4 regions of the Sphaerisporangium dianthi genome follow, and region 3 is predicted to be linked to each of the others. Evidence: riboswitches for the same ligand, from Rfam matches in the RefSeq annotation. Region 3 holds a riboswitch; each other region holds the start of a gene.
What was found. Region 3 has a riboswitch for cyclic di-AMP ahead of ACFO60_RS23475 (C40 family peptidase). Riboswitches for the same ligand answer to the same signal wherever they lie in the genome.

Region 1 (3,352 bases), on a different contig from region 3:
CAAGGGTGGCGAACTGCGACTTGACGAAGCCGGTGTTCCACCCGTCGGTGAAGTTCTGCAGCTTGGCGGTCAGGCCGGTCTGGCTGATCTTCGTGGCGAGGTCGAACGAGGTCTTGACGGCCGGGTTCTTGTCCACGATGAGCTGCTGGTTCTTGTCGAAGTAGCTGACGTTGCCGTTCTTCGCGGCCTCCTGCGCCAGCACCACGTTGTAGATGGTGTTGATGCTGTCGACGAACTTGGCGTCCTTCACCTTGGCCTGGAAGTCCTGCCCGGCCTTGATGAAGTTGTCCCAGCCGCCGCTCCAGAGCTTGCCGACCTCTTCGCGGTCGGTGGGCAGGCCGGCCTTCTTGAACAGGTCGGAGCGGTAGCAGATGCTCATGCCGCCGACGTCGGTGCCGAGAGCGAACAGCTTGCCCTCGGTGTTGACGCCGTTCTCCCACTTCCAGGCGGGGAAGTCGGCCTGGCGGCTCTGCAGGCCGTACTGGCCGAGGTCGGCGAAGAACTGCGGACGGGCCTTGGCCAGACCCATGCCGCCCTCGTCGATGCCGACCACGTCACCGGCGCCGGTCCCCGACTGCAGCCACTGCAGCATCTGGGGCCAGTAGACGTTCTCGAAGCTGTCGGTCAGGTTGTTGTACTTGACCTGAACGTTGGGGTGCTCGCTGTTCCACTTCTCAACGGCGGCCTTGTAGCCGAAGTTGGTGCCGCCACCGAAGGTCTGCAGCGTAAGGGTGATCTTCTCGGCGGGCGCGGCCGAGGACGAGCCGCCGGCGGCGCCGCCGGTGTCGCCGGAGGAGCAAGCGGTGGTGATGCCAAGCGCGGCCGTCATCACCGATGCGACCGCGAGTAGCCTCCCGCGGCGCATTTTCTTCATCATTTTCCGGACCCCTCTCAGGTGGTTGCCCGATCATTGGGAGGTGCATCGAGGGCCGGCCCCGACAGTCGGGCCCACGATGTGCTGGATCCCTCAAGTCGTGATCTCGCGGGGGTGAACCTGCGAGCGATATTTGGGAGCGCTCCCACGAAGGGTCCCCGACAGGCAATGCTGGCGTCAATATGCTGAAACCTAACTGTTACTCCTGGGGCGATTAGGAGCTCGAAAACCGTCGACGCACTCCCATATACCCCTTTGGCAGCATTGGGAGCGCTCCCATCGCATGCGGCACAGTCGGGCGCAAATCATCCATGCGCCACGGGCGGAGGCGTCCGAGGGCCTCCGGAGGCCCGGCCCGGACCGTGCGGGAGCCGGACGGGCGCCGGCGCCGCAGGGCCGGCGGAGAGGACCGGCCGTGCGGCGTCGGCGGGGCGCCCTCTTGCGGGGAGGCGGCGAGGACGCCATGGGATGAGGCACCGGAGGGGGGAGAAGAGGCTTAGGCGGCGTAGCTGGGGTAGCCGTATCCCACGATCTGCGAGGCCGGCCGGGTGCGGATCTCGACCTTGCCGCCGTCGGTGTTCCCCTCGACGGTCTTGATGGTGCCGTCGCCGTTGTCCTTGATGACGAAGCCGACGTGCTCGATGTCGTCGAAGCTCTTGCCGCCGTTGAAGGAGAAGAACACCACGGCGCCGGGCTTCGGGGTGGTGCCCCAGCGGTCGTGGCCGGCGAACCACTTGGCGTGGGCGACGGTGTAGGCGTCGGTGCCGACGGTGTCCTGCAGGCCGAGCTGGGTGCCGACCCAGGAGACGAACATGTCGCACCAGGCGGCGTCGGCGTACCCGGCGATCGTGCCGGTGTCGCGGGCCACCGTCTCTTTGGCGCGCGGGGAGCTCATGTACCAGGCGTGGAACTTGGTGCCGCCGCCCGAGCCGTTCTCGGAGATGCCGACCTGCTTCTCCGCCAGTGCCAGCAGCTGCTCGGCGGAGACCTGCCGGGACGGCATCTTCGCCGTCTTGGCCGCCTCTTCGCGCGCGGCGGCGATGACGTTGTCCTTGGCGGGAGAGGTGTCGGCGTGCGCGGCGAGCGCGGTGCCGGTGACGACCTGGGCGAGCACCAGGCTGCCCAACGTGAAAGCCTTCAGCTGATTCTTCGGGGCATCCAGAAGCCGATGTGTGAACATGGACAAGCTGAAACTCCTTCGTCCAGCCGCCTACCGGGTTAGCTGACGGGTTCGGGCGTGAAGGTTCGCCCTACGGTCGCGTCCGTGGGCGGGCGCGATCGATTCACCCCAAGGGAGGTGGGTCCCCGGCTCCGCGTGGGAGCGGACTCGGCGGTGGCGCGTGACGGCGGGAGAGGGCTCTCCGCAGAGGACCGGCCGCGCCGGGCAATCTCATCGGCACGGGGTTTTCGCCCTGATGGGCGGTTCCCTTGCCGGGATTCCTACGAGAGTAATACATCGGACAAACATGATGCAAGTAGGACAAATCTCTTAAGGCTGTCCGGGCTTGCGGTGGCAAAAAGGCGCGCACCGGCCGGGCGCCTGACATGGTCGCGTGGTTGACCTGCGGCGACATGGGTAGGGTACCGCGGTCGTCGCTCCGGGCTCCCGGTGCCGGGCCCCGCTGGGGCGGCGCTGCGCGAGTGATACTTGAAACGCCCGTGCCCTTGCGTGTCAAATGGGGCGAAAGTTACGGGCGTGACGCGGGCGGCGAGGCACGCGACCGGACAACGGCCCGGCCGTCGTCGGCCGCCGTTCATCGTCTGTTCCCTCCTTCGTAGGGTCGCCGGGCTAGGTTGCATGCGTCGTGAACGTGTCAATGCCCGGCGTGGAGAGGAACGGTCGAAGCCGCGTGCGGGAGCAGGGGTCGGCCGTCGCCTGGGTGGAGTCTCCCCTCCAGTTGCTGTGCGCGGTCGAGGCGCGGCACGCCGGCGTGATCGGGCCTGACACGCGCGTGGTGACCCGTGGCAGGCTGCCGGGCCTGGGCGTGACCCGGGCCGAGCTGGACGCGCTCGACCTTCCCCCCGGACTGCGCATCGAGGCCGCCGAAGCGGGCATGCCCCGCCCAGGGCGGCACGCCGCCTGGGTGCTCGGCGACGCCTTCTCCGGCAGGCTCCAGCTCACGTCGCTGACCGCCTTTCCCTCGCGCATGGTCCTCGTCGACGACGGCCTGGCCACGATCCGCCTGCTCGAACTGCTGACCGCCGGCCTCGGTGCCCCGCTGCTGCGCGCCCGCGCCGAGGCGAGGCCGACCCGGCGGGCCCTCGGCGTCGCGGCGGGGATCCGCCTGCGCGCGGCGGCCAGGGCGGGACGGCTCACCGTGTTCACCGCGCTGCCCGTCCCCGCCGGGCTGGCCGCCGCCGTGCGCGGGCTCGGCGCCGAGCTGATCACCCACGATTTCGCCTGGCTGCGCTCCCAGCCCGCGCGCTCCCATCCGCGCCCGCCCGAGAGCACCGTGGTCCTCGGCACCTCCCTGGTGC
Region 2 (3,352 bases), on a different contig from region 3:
GAGCGGTCACGCCGACGAGACGGCCAACGACCTCAGCCGGGTGTCGGCCTTGCTGAGCGACGCCATGGCCTCCGGCGAGGGGGAACTCGGCGAAGCGCTGCGCCCGGTGTACCTCGCCTACCTGTCCAAGCACCCCGACGCCTGAGGGTCCCCGGCCCGCTCTTAGGCTCCAGGCATGACATCGGTGAACGTTGAGCGTACTGAGACCGGCTTCGTGGCCCGCAACGGCCGCGGGGCCGAGGTCGCCATGGGCAGCGGCGACGAAGAAGGCGTCTTCACCCCGGTAGAGCTGTTGCTCGCCGCGGTGGGCGGGTGCAACATCGTGACCGTCGAGCCGCTCACCGCCAAGCGCGGCCACCGGCTCGTGCGGCTGGCGATGACGGTCCAGGCGGAGAAGATCGAGCCCACGCTGCTCGGGCCGGTCACGATCACCTACGACGTCGAACTGCCCGAGGGCGACGCCGAGGCGGACGAGGTCTTCCGCGCCGTCGCGCATCGAGTGCACGAGCGGCACTGCACCGTCAGCCGGTCGCTGCAGAAGGGCACCGAGGTCACCGTCGAACTACCCGATTAGCCGCCCGGGCCGCCGGGTCATCCCGTACCCGGTCATGCCCGCGACTTAGACCGAATCTATACCGTGCGATGACGAGCGCCTCAGGCCCCGGTATGTAGTGTTAAGGCAGGTCAAGGGGGATGCGACCCGCGCCCGGAAGGGCGCAGCGAAGCTTTCACCAAAAGGACGCGGTGGGGGACCGCGTCCGTACAGCGGGACCGCCCGATGCGTTTGGGGGAAGGCATCGGCGCTGGACCGTGAGAGATCGGGGCCGGACAGGCGGGGGACTGTCCGGCCCCGACTCATGTCCACCCCCACCCCCGGGCATCCGCTCTCATGGCACGAGCCGAGCCCGCTCTCGGGGTACGAAGCCCCAATGCCTGTCGTGCTGGTGCCGGCGCCGCTTCCTTTGCCAATGAGGGGCCTTTACCCAAGAGGGCTCGATGGGCCGGGTGAAGAGAGATGTGACGCCCCATTCTCACCTTGAGTCACAGCAGTCACATGCGTATGGCCTTGATGGCTCCCGCTGGGGTGAATTGCCCGATATGTTGGTGTTCATGCCCGATAGGTAGATCTTCTAATGCTTTGTAGACACTTCGTTTGCTTTGTCCTGACTTGACCGGTAACGTCTTCTACCAGAACGGACGGTGACCTGGTCTTCAGCAGGAAGGCCGCCGACCGAACGTCGAGTCCCACCGGGCCTACCGGCCCACGGGAACCGGGGACCCATGTCCTTTGGGGTGAATCCGCGCGAGCGGTAGGGCGAACTCCACGCCCGAACCCGTCAGCTAACTCGGTAGACGTCATTGGAGAGGAGACTCGAGTGGACACACCGCCCCACTCCGTCCTCCGGGCGACCCTAGACCCGGATCTTGCCGTCAGAAGCGGCACACAAGTCGGCTTGTAACCAGCCGACCGGGCGATTCGCAGCAGCCTTGCGACGCGGTGGCCTCGACGCCACCTGCCCGACCGACCCACGTAAGAAGCGCTCGCGCAGCGGTAGACCATGCCCTTGTCGCCCCACTAGCGACTGCGAACGCTTCCTCTCCCGGCGCCGAACCCTCTTGACCGAACTCGGAGCCCGGGTCCCTTGTCTTCTGATGAAAGATCCTGCCCTCCCATGTCTTTTTTCACGAACACCCCCAAATATCGCGTGGTTTGCAGCGTCGTCGGTGCGGCGATCGTCTGCACCGCAGTGGCCGGCACGACCACGGCCCACGCCGCCAGCTCGCCTGAGCGCAGCAAGGACGGCGTCGCCGCCGCCACCACCCAGCGGGTCATGTTGAAGGGCTCGACGAAGGCCTCCTACTTCTGGGACGACTCCTCCGGCCGCGCCGGTGACACCGGTCTGCCGGCCATCGGCAAGCCGATGCAGAAGGGCCTGTTCGCCAGCCCGAGCTGGCCGCTCGGCACCGAAGGCTATGTGGTCTACAACGGCAAGAAGGCGCCGTTCTTCATCGGCGACCGCGGCCCTGGCATCCCCTCCCAGAGCGGCGTCATGCTCGACATGGACGGCAAGACGTTCGCCGAACTGACCGGCGGCGACTTCAACGACTCCAGCCTGATGGTGACGGGCTTCGGCGCCGGCCACATCAAGGTCGACTACGTCATCACCAAGTGGGGCAAGGGCCCGGGCAAGAAGAACGCCCCGGTCCCGTTCTCCGACGGAGCCTGGGGCGTCTACGACCGCGACCCCGCCGAGCCCACCCTGGCGCTCGTCTCCGCCCCCTGATCCTCAGCTTGATCCACAGCTTGTCCCCTCGGCGCACATCCAGGCCGGCCGGAGCCCTGTGCTCCGGCGCCTCCCCGGGGAATGGGCGTGCCGGTGCTTCCCCCTGGTACCGGCACGCCGACCTCCCGCCGATGTGCGTAGCTTCGCCGGGACTGCTAAAGTCGCCGTAGTTGATGCGCCGCTAGCTCAGTTGGTTAGAGCAGCTGACTCTTAATCAGCGGGTCCGGGGTTCGAGTCCCTGGCGGCGCACCACGGTCAACACCGATGACCTGGGCATCCTCCCTACGGGGAGGGTGCCCACAGTCATTTCCGGCCCTCGCCGCATGGGCCCTGCGACCACGTGCGCGGCAAGGTCCCCCACCGCGTGCGCATGAGGGCGCCGCCGAGGCCCGAGCCCGGAACGTCACTGCCTCCGCGATCGGTGGGTAGCAGACCCGGGAAGACGGCGGCCCGCGCCGTGAGGGCGGGCGCCGCGGACCGGAGAGCGGAGAGAGCCATGACGGTGAAGCTGAACAAGAAGGCGTACGACCACGCGAAGAGCCTGGCGAAGGACAAGCAGTTCAAGCTTGACGAGATGGGCGACTGGAGCGAGCACCAGCCGTCGACCGACCAGGAGAACGCGTTTATCGAGAAGCACGGCATGGACGAGTACGCCAAGTGGCATCTGGGCGTGGACGACGAGCAGGACGAGTCGAACAAGGGCCGGTACAAGTTCCCCTTCGGGGACTTCAAGAAGGCCCACCGGTGCGGTGTCATCGCGGTGAAGATGCGGGCGGCGCAGAGGGACTACGACGACATCGAGAAGGCGGCCGACCACCTGAAGGACATGCTCGACGAGTTGATGTGACCCGGTGTCCCCGCGCGCGGGACGCCCTGGGCGTGCCGGGCGTCCATGGCGCGCGGGGCGTCGGCGCGGCCGGGTGCGGCGTGCGGCGGGCGAGGGACGCCCGCAGGCGCCGGTCCTCTTCCGACGATTCGGGCATATCGGGAAATACTGCCCGCATTGTCATAATAAGATGTTAAATGCGCCCCAAGACGTCCTTATCCTCGTTTGTCGGGTTGGGGCC
Region 3 (3,352 bases):
CCTGGCCGTACTGGCCGGCCTGCTGGTCGTAGCCGGCCTGCTGACCGTACTGCGCCTGCTGGCCGTACTGCCCCTGCTGCTGCCCGTAGCCCTGCTGGGCCTCCTGCTGGCCGTACTGTGCGTGCTGGCCGTACTGCGCCTGCTGGGCCTCCTGCTGGCCGTACTGGGCCTGCTGGCCGTAGCCCTGCTGGGCCTCCTGCTGGCCGTAGGGCTGCTGCTGGCCGTACGCCTGGCCCTGCTGGCCGTAGGGCTGCTGGCCATAGCCGCCGCCCTGCTGGCCGTACGCGCCCTGCTGCTGACCGTAGGGCGGCTGCGCCGCCTGCTGGCCGTAGCCCTGCTGGGCCTCCTGCTGCCCGTACTGACCGTACTGCGGCTGCTGGCCGTACTGCCCCTGCTGCTGGCCGTACGACTGCTGCCCTTGCTGGCCGTACTGCTGCTGCCCGTAGCCCTGCCCCTGGGACTGCTGAGGATAGGACGGCTGGCCGTACGCTCCGGTCCCGCCCTGCTGACCGTAGGAGCCCGGCTGCCCGTAAGAGCCCGTCCCTGCCTGCTGCCCGTAGGCCCCCTGCTGGCCGTAGCCCTGCTGGGGCTGGGCCGCGTGCTCGGAGGTGGGCTGGGGACGGTGGACGACGGTCACCTCCGGATCGATGCCCGGGGGGTTCTGCTGCCCATATTGCGGAGAGCCGGAGGACGAATGACCGTCGTCCGGCTCATCGCGTGGGTACGGCGGCTGTCCGGTGCTCACCGTGTCACCTCACTTCGGCTTCGCACGTGTCCTCTGTCAGGCGCACATGCCGTGATGTTGCCAAGGTAGCGACAGCGGCATCAACAGTCACCTTTCCATTCCGTCACCGGGAGGGTCAAGATCGCGGACTCAGGTGCAGCAACATGCGCGTGTTACCGAGAGTGTTCGGCTTGACGTGCTCCAGGTCGAGGAACTCGGCGACGCCCTCGTCATAGGAGTCCAGCAACTCGGCGTAGACCTCCGGGGACACCGGCGTCCCCTGGATCGGGACGAAACCGTGCCTGGCGAAGAACGCGACCTCGAAGGTCAGGCAGAAGACGCGCCGGACCTCCAGTTCGCGGGCGGCCTCGATGAGCGCGGCGACGATCATGTGGCCGACGCCCAGGCCGCGGCAGGCGTCGTCGACGGCGACCGTGCGGATCTCCGCGAGGTCCTCCCAGAGCACATGGAGGGCTCCGCAGCCCACCACCGCGCCGTCACGCTCGGCCACCCAGAACTCCTGGACGTCCTCGTAAAGGGTCACGGTCGATTTGCGCAGAAGGCGCGGCCCGTCACCGGAGTAGGTGTCGACCAGTCGCCGGATCACCCGGACGTCGGAGGTGCGGGCCCGCCTCACGACGGACACGCCTGCGGCCGGTACGCGCTGCGCTGCCTGCTCCATGAGGGGCCAGCGTATCGGCCCTCCCGCGGACGCCACCGCACGCCGCCGCCACCGCTCCGCCATATCGGTCTGTCCGAAACACCTGGCAACTCTGCGCCGGGATCGCACAGCGTCACCCTTCGGGCGCAGTGGGTGTGCGCGGCCGGGCGGTCCGGCGACGCGCGACACGACAAGGTCCCGGACCTGCGGATTTCCGTGGCATCAGCGCTCGGACACCGGGTAACCGCAGCTCGGCGCGGGTGCGCGGCGCTCACGCGTGTGATCTCTCCGTGATACCCCGGTTGTGCAACCTCAACAGAATTCGCAGTTCTGGTTGAGCAGGAACCAGGACTGCACTAGTGTCCAGCGTCAATGTCGGTCATCGCTCCGCGGTGGCCGCACCGCCTAATTCCCACCTCGTCCGAGCGGCGGGAAACCGGGGACCCAAAGGTGGGAGACGGGGAAACCCCCGCGCCCCCACCACCCCTGGGGTGAATCCGAGAAGGAGGCATCGCGATCCTCCATGGTCACGTTCTCGGTAGGGCTGCTCCGGCCCGAACCCGTCAGCTAACCCGGTAGGCGGCCTTGGGAAGGAGCTTGTTGGTGCAGCCTAGGCGCACGCCTGGAATGAGCGCGGGAAGACACGCCCGCGCACGAGAACGCGGCCTCCGTGCCCGGTTCGGCGGCGCCCCGACGGCGTCCTGGCGCCTTCCACGCCGCATCGCGCTGGTCACCACGGCGCTGATGGCGCTCACGTTCGGCTCGCCCCTGGTGGCCGCGACGGCCGAGCCCAAGCCCAGCCTCAACGATCTCAAGAACCAGGTCGAGCACCTCTACAACCAGATCGAGTCGCTCACCGAGCAGTACAACGGCCAGAAGGAACGGCTCAAGCAGGCGCAGCGGTCGGCCGAACTGGCCAAGAAGACCCTCGTCAAGAGCGAGGCCGACCTCGAGGCCAAGCGCGCCAAGGCCGGCATGTACGCCCAGGACGCCTACATGACGGGCGGTCTCGGCTCGCCTTTCAACCTGGCCATGACCGCCGACCCCGACGCCTACCTCGACCGCGTGGCCACGACCTATGCCCTGCAGTTGCAGCAGGGTGAGGAGGTCGCCCAGATCAGCAAGGCGATGGCGAACGCCGAGCGCGCCAAGGCCGGCGCCAAGGCCCGCGAGGCCGAGGTGAAGAAGCTCGTCACCGACCTCGCCTCGCACCGCGACAAGATCCGCGGCCTGGTCGCCAGGACCGAGAGCAGCCTGTTCAAGCGCGCGCTGTCCCAGGCGGGCCAGACGTTCGGCAGGGCCACGAAGATCGACATTCCGATCCCGGGCGAGGGCAAGGCGGCCCAGGCCGCCAAGTGGGCGCTGACCCAGCAGCTCAAGCCGTACGTCTGGGGCGCGGCGGGGCCGCGCACCTTCGACTGCTCCGGCCTGGTCATGTGGGCCTACCAGAAGGTCGGCATCAGCCTGCCGCACTACACCGGCGACCAGTGGACCGCGGGCACGCACGTGTCCCGGGAGGAACTGCGCCCCGGCGACCTGGTCTTCTTCTACAACGACCTGCACCACGTCGGCATCTACATCGGCGGCGGCATGATGGTGCACGCCCCGCGCACCGGTGACGTCGTCCGGGTGGTCCCATTGGGCAACCGCCCGTTCGCGGGTGGAGTGCGCATCGCCGACTAGTGCGCCAGGTCGCGGCCGGGCCGCGGGCCTGAGCCGGACCGCGGACCTGCGCCGGACCGCGGCCCCGAGCCGGGACGGCGTACCGGGCGCATGCCGGATGCCGCGTGCGGGCGATGCGCACGCGGCGGACGGGCGGCGCCGCCGCGCCGCCCGGGTCGGAGGTGGTGGCGCCGCCTGCCACCCGGGCCGGATGAATCGGCGCCGCCCGCGCCGGCACAGCCGGAGGATCGGGCCGCCCGGCGCGCGTCAGATGAGGCGCCGCCGCGCCGCCCAGGCCACGGCCT
Region 4 (3,352 bases), on a different contig from region 3:
GGTCTCTATCAGGTCGGCGCCCTGGCGGCGGTTGTTGCGGCAGGCGGCGACCGCCAGGGAGGCGGTGAGCCCGGCGGAGACGTCGTGGCCCATGGCGTCGAATACCGCCAGGTACACCTTGTCGTCGGCGATGGCGTAGTCGAAGGCGTCCCCGCCGACCTCGTAGGCCGGCTCCAGGGCGGCGCTGATGACCACCTGCTCGCACGCGAAGGCCAGCGGCGGCATCAGGTTCCACTGCATCTCGGCGGCCACGTGCATCGGCCGGGTGCGCACCAGCCGGGCGAAGGAATCGCTGTGGGAGCGCTTGCTCACCACCAGCAACGCGATCAGCGACGCCAGGGCCCGCATGTCGTCCTGCGACGCGTGGTGGGCGTCGGCGATCGATATCCGCAGCACTCCGAGCCGTTCTGTGCCGTCCAGCAGCGGCACCCAGTAATGACCAGGGCCGCCGTCGTCGCCGGACGGCTCCAGGATGCGCGTCTCCCGGAAGGCCCGGCCCGCCGCCGTCGTGTCGATGCGCAGCTCGTCCGCCTCGGGGCCCGCGCCCTCGCCGGCATTGTCGCCGCGCCCGGTGCACAGGCGCAGCACGTCCTGCTGCAGGTCGACGAGGTAGATCAGCACGTCGCTCAGCCCGGCGTACCCCGCGTGTTCGTGGACCAGGTAAGGCACGCCCTCGAAGGCGGTCACGTGACTGGCTTCGAGTATCCCGGCGAGCATTCGCGCCGTTCCGGCCTCTACCACGTTTCCGGCCACATGGGACCACCCGCATCTCTCGACGACCTTGCACTACCCTCGCCCCGATGACCGGTGACCGGCCGGCGGTTCGCGATTCGAACGCCGAATCCTCCTGCGGGCCAGGAAGACGGGCGGCGCGCGCCGTGCGGACGGATCCGACCTGACGCGGCACGCGCCACATACCCCTCAGCGGCGGCCGAAACCCCGGCCCGTCGTAGATACTCCTTTGCCGGCGACGCCCTCGGCCGAGATCACCTGCTGGGAGCCGTGGTGCTCTCCCGGACGATCAGATCGGTGGTCAGAATGAGGCGGCTGTGCGGCAGGGGTTCGCCGCCGGCGAGTGCGATCACCATGGACGCGGCGGCCCGGCCCATCTCGCCGAGCGGCTGGCGGACGGTGGTGAGCGGAGGGGGCACCCACCGCGCCGGCGTCAGGTCGTCGAATCCGACCACGCTGACGTCGCCGGGAACCTTCAGAGAGTGGTGGGTCGCGTCATCGCCGCAGGCGGGCCCCAGGCGGCGGCGGTATCCCAAGGAGAGTTTTGTCTGATTTGCACCGTTATGGGGTTTGGTGTACCTTTGTGGATAGCGGCATACGTGACCATGGCCTGCGCTGTCGGGTCCGTTGCCGGTTCGTTGCCCAGATCGCGCGTGCCCGGGGAGCAGCCCCGATGAGGATACGCGCTCGCTGAATCCGCACTCGCGGAGCCGGGGAACCAATCTTTCCAGGGTGTATCGGAGCGCCGGCCCCAAGGGCCCGCCCGCAGGGCCTTTCTCGCCTGAACCCGTCAGTTGACCCGGTAAGCGGCATGGAAGCTAGGAGCCAATCTCTACATGCCCTCTCGTCGGCTTGCCTCGATCGCCCGCTCCCTCGGTAACCACGTCGGCCTCTCCGGCGACCGCCTCCGCGCGGCCGTCGCAGGTGTGGCCCTGGCCGCGTCCGCCGCCACGGCGACCGTCGTCCTGACCGGCCCGGCGGACGCCGCCGCGCCCGCCGCCGCGCCCGCCGCCGCGCACGCCGACTCGGTCCACACCTACGGCCAGGACGTCTCCTCCTACGAGTCGGATCACGACTGGAACGCCAGCCCGGCCCAGTTCGGCATCATCAAGGCCACCGAGGGCCTGACCTTCCGCGACTCCTCCTTCGCCCGCCACTGGCAGGAACTGGCGAAGAAGGGCATCGTCCGCGGCGCCTACCACTACGGCCATCCCGGCGACGACCCCATCGCCGAGGCCGACCACTTCCTGTCGGTGGTGAACGCCCAGCCCGGCAAGCGCGGCGACCTGCTGGTGCTGGACCTGGAGACGGCTGACGGTCAGTCCGTCGAGCATGTCAACACCTGGGCCAAGACCTGGCTGGCCCATGTGAAGGCCAAGACCGGCATCACCCCGCTGTTCTACAGCGGCTGGAACTTCGCCGACACCTACGGCCACGGCCTTCAGGCCTACCCCCTGTGGGTGGCCTACTACGGCAGGGCGCAGGGGGACGTCACGCCGCCCGCCGACTGGAAGACCTGGACCATCCACCAGTACACCGACGTCCCGATCGACCAGAACGTCTCTTCGCTGACCCCCGGCCAGCTGCGCGCCCTCGGCCGCCGCTGAGGGGCGGGCAGGCCTGGCGGACGCCCGTTCGCGCGGGATCGCGCCGGATTCGGAATGATGCCGGCGGCGGCGTGATCGTCGCCGGCGAGTCCACCGTAGAGATCAAATTCGAACCTGTGTACGAGTCTGTGGAAACTGTGGATAACTCCGCCGGCCCCGGCCCGGACTCGTCGCTCTCGCCCTCGCCCGCCACCGGCGGGTCGCCGCCCGAGGCCTGATGCGGCAGGCCGGTCTGTGGGTGCTTTATCCGCCTATTCAGAGAAACGATCCGAGATGGGAAGAAACCTCACCCGCCTCGGGTTCCTCCGGACCGGAAGCCTTCCGCCGGTGTGACCATTACGGCACAACGGGGATCACGGGAGGGCCGAATGAGTGACGATCCGATGCTTCCAGAGGCCGTGGCCAAGGCGCTGGAGAGGTACCGCGAGGCGCTCGCCGAGCACGGGATGAGCTGGGGCGAGCCCCCGATCGCCTACGTCAGGTCGATGAGCCCGTCGCGGTTCGTCGACGACGAGGCGTTCTTCCGGGCCGCCGCGGGCCGGGTGCGAGCCGAGCATCCGGACAGCAGCGACGCCGAGCGCGAAATCCTGGTGCGCGAGCTGGACTTCGACGAGGTGCTCAGAGACGCGCTCGACGAGGAACCGCCCGAGGGACTGGCCGTGCTGCGGCTCACGCCGTCGGGCCACCGGCTGGACGGCCGGCCGCGCATCGTGCTCGAACCCGGCGGCGGAGCGCTCCCGCTGACGCTGCTGATCGACAACGGCCGCGCGGCCGAGGCCGAGGTCGGCGTCGGCGGCCAGGTGTACCGCGTCGCCCCCGGCGGGGCACGGCTGGTCGAGACGGACACCGCCACCGGCGTCACCGCCGGCGCGGAGCGGGTCGATCTGTCCGGCCTGACCCGCCTCGCCCCACGGGCACGGCTCCGGGTGCGCGCAGGGTTCCCCTGCCGATGGAGCGTGTGGAGCGCCGGCGGCCAGGGCTGGCACCCCGACGGCGGCCCGGCGAGATACGAC

Region 1: another riboswitch for cyclic di-AMP. It lies ahead of ACFO60_RS07495 (CHAP domain-containing protein); the one in region 3 lies ahead of ACFO60_RS23475 (C40 family peptidase).
Region 2: another riboswitch for cyclic di-AMP. It lies ahead of ACFO60_RS22435 (hypothetical protein); the one in region 3 lies ahead of ACFO60_RS23475 (C40 family peptidase).
Region 4: another riboswitch for cyclic di-AMP. It lies ahead of ACFO60_RS07860 (glycoside hydrolase family 25 protein); the one in region 3 lies ahead of ACFO60_RS23475 (C40 family peptidase).

The regions. Positions count from the first base shown of each region.
Region 1 covers NZ_JBHSFP010000003.1:327,484-330,835, forward strand. Annotated here, with positions in the region: gene ACFO60_RS07490 (ABC transporter substrate-binding protein) at 1-829, opposite strand, end outside; gene ACFO60_RS07495 (CHAP domain-containing protein) at 1,371-2,000, opposite strand; cyclic di-AMP (ydaO/yuaA leader) riboswitch at 2,066-2,217, opposite strand; gene ACFO60_RS07500 (hypothetical protein) at 2,725-3,352, shown strand, end outside.
Region 2 covers NZ_JBHSFP010000016.1:52,253-55,604, reverse strand. Annotated here, with positions in the region: gene ACFO60_RS22445 (hypothetical protein) at 1-145, shown strand, start outside; gene ACFO60_RS22440 (OsmC family protein) at 176-574, shown strand; cyclic di-AMP (ydaO/yuaA leader) riboswitch at 1,237-1,371, shown strand; gene ACFO60_RS22435 (hypothetical protein) at 1,674-2,285, shown strand; tRNA gene ACFO60_RS22430 (tRNA-Lys) at 2,461-2,537, shown strand; gene ACFO60_RS22425 (hypothetical protein) at 2,782-3,132, shown strand.
Region 3 covers NZ_JBHSFP010000017.1:72,468-75,819, reverse strand. Annotated here, with positions in the region: gene ACFO60_RS23485 (RDD family protein) at 1-745, opposite strand, end outside; gene ACFO60_RS23480 (amino-acid N-acetyltransferase) at 861-1,406, opposite strand; cyclic di-AMP (ydaO/yuaA leader) riboswitch at 1,778-1,983, shown strand; gene ACFO60_RS23475 (C40 family peptidase) at 2,013-3,068, shown strand; gene ACFO60_RS23470 (helix-turn-helix domain-containing protein) at 3,315-3,352, opposite strand, start outside.
Region 4 covers NZ_JBHSFP010000004.1:3,776-7,127, reverse strand. Annotated here, with positions in the region: gene ACFO60_RS07870 (PP2C family protein-serine/threonine phosphatase) at 1-687, opposite strand, end outside; gene ACFO60_RS07865 (substrate-binding domain-containing protein) at 987-1,268, opposite strand; cyclic di-AMP (ydaO/yuaA leader) riboswitch at 1,411-1,556, shown strand; gene ACFO60_RS07860 (glycoside hydrolase family 25 protein) at 1,569-2,339, shown strand; gene ACFO60_RS07855 (CehA/McbA family metallohydrolase) at 2,708-3,352, shown strand, end outside.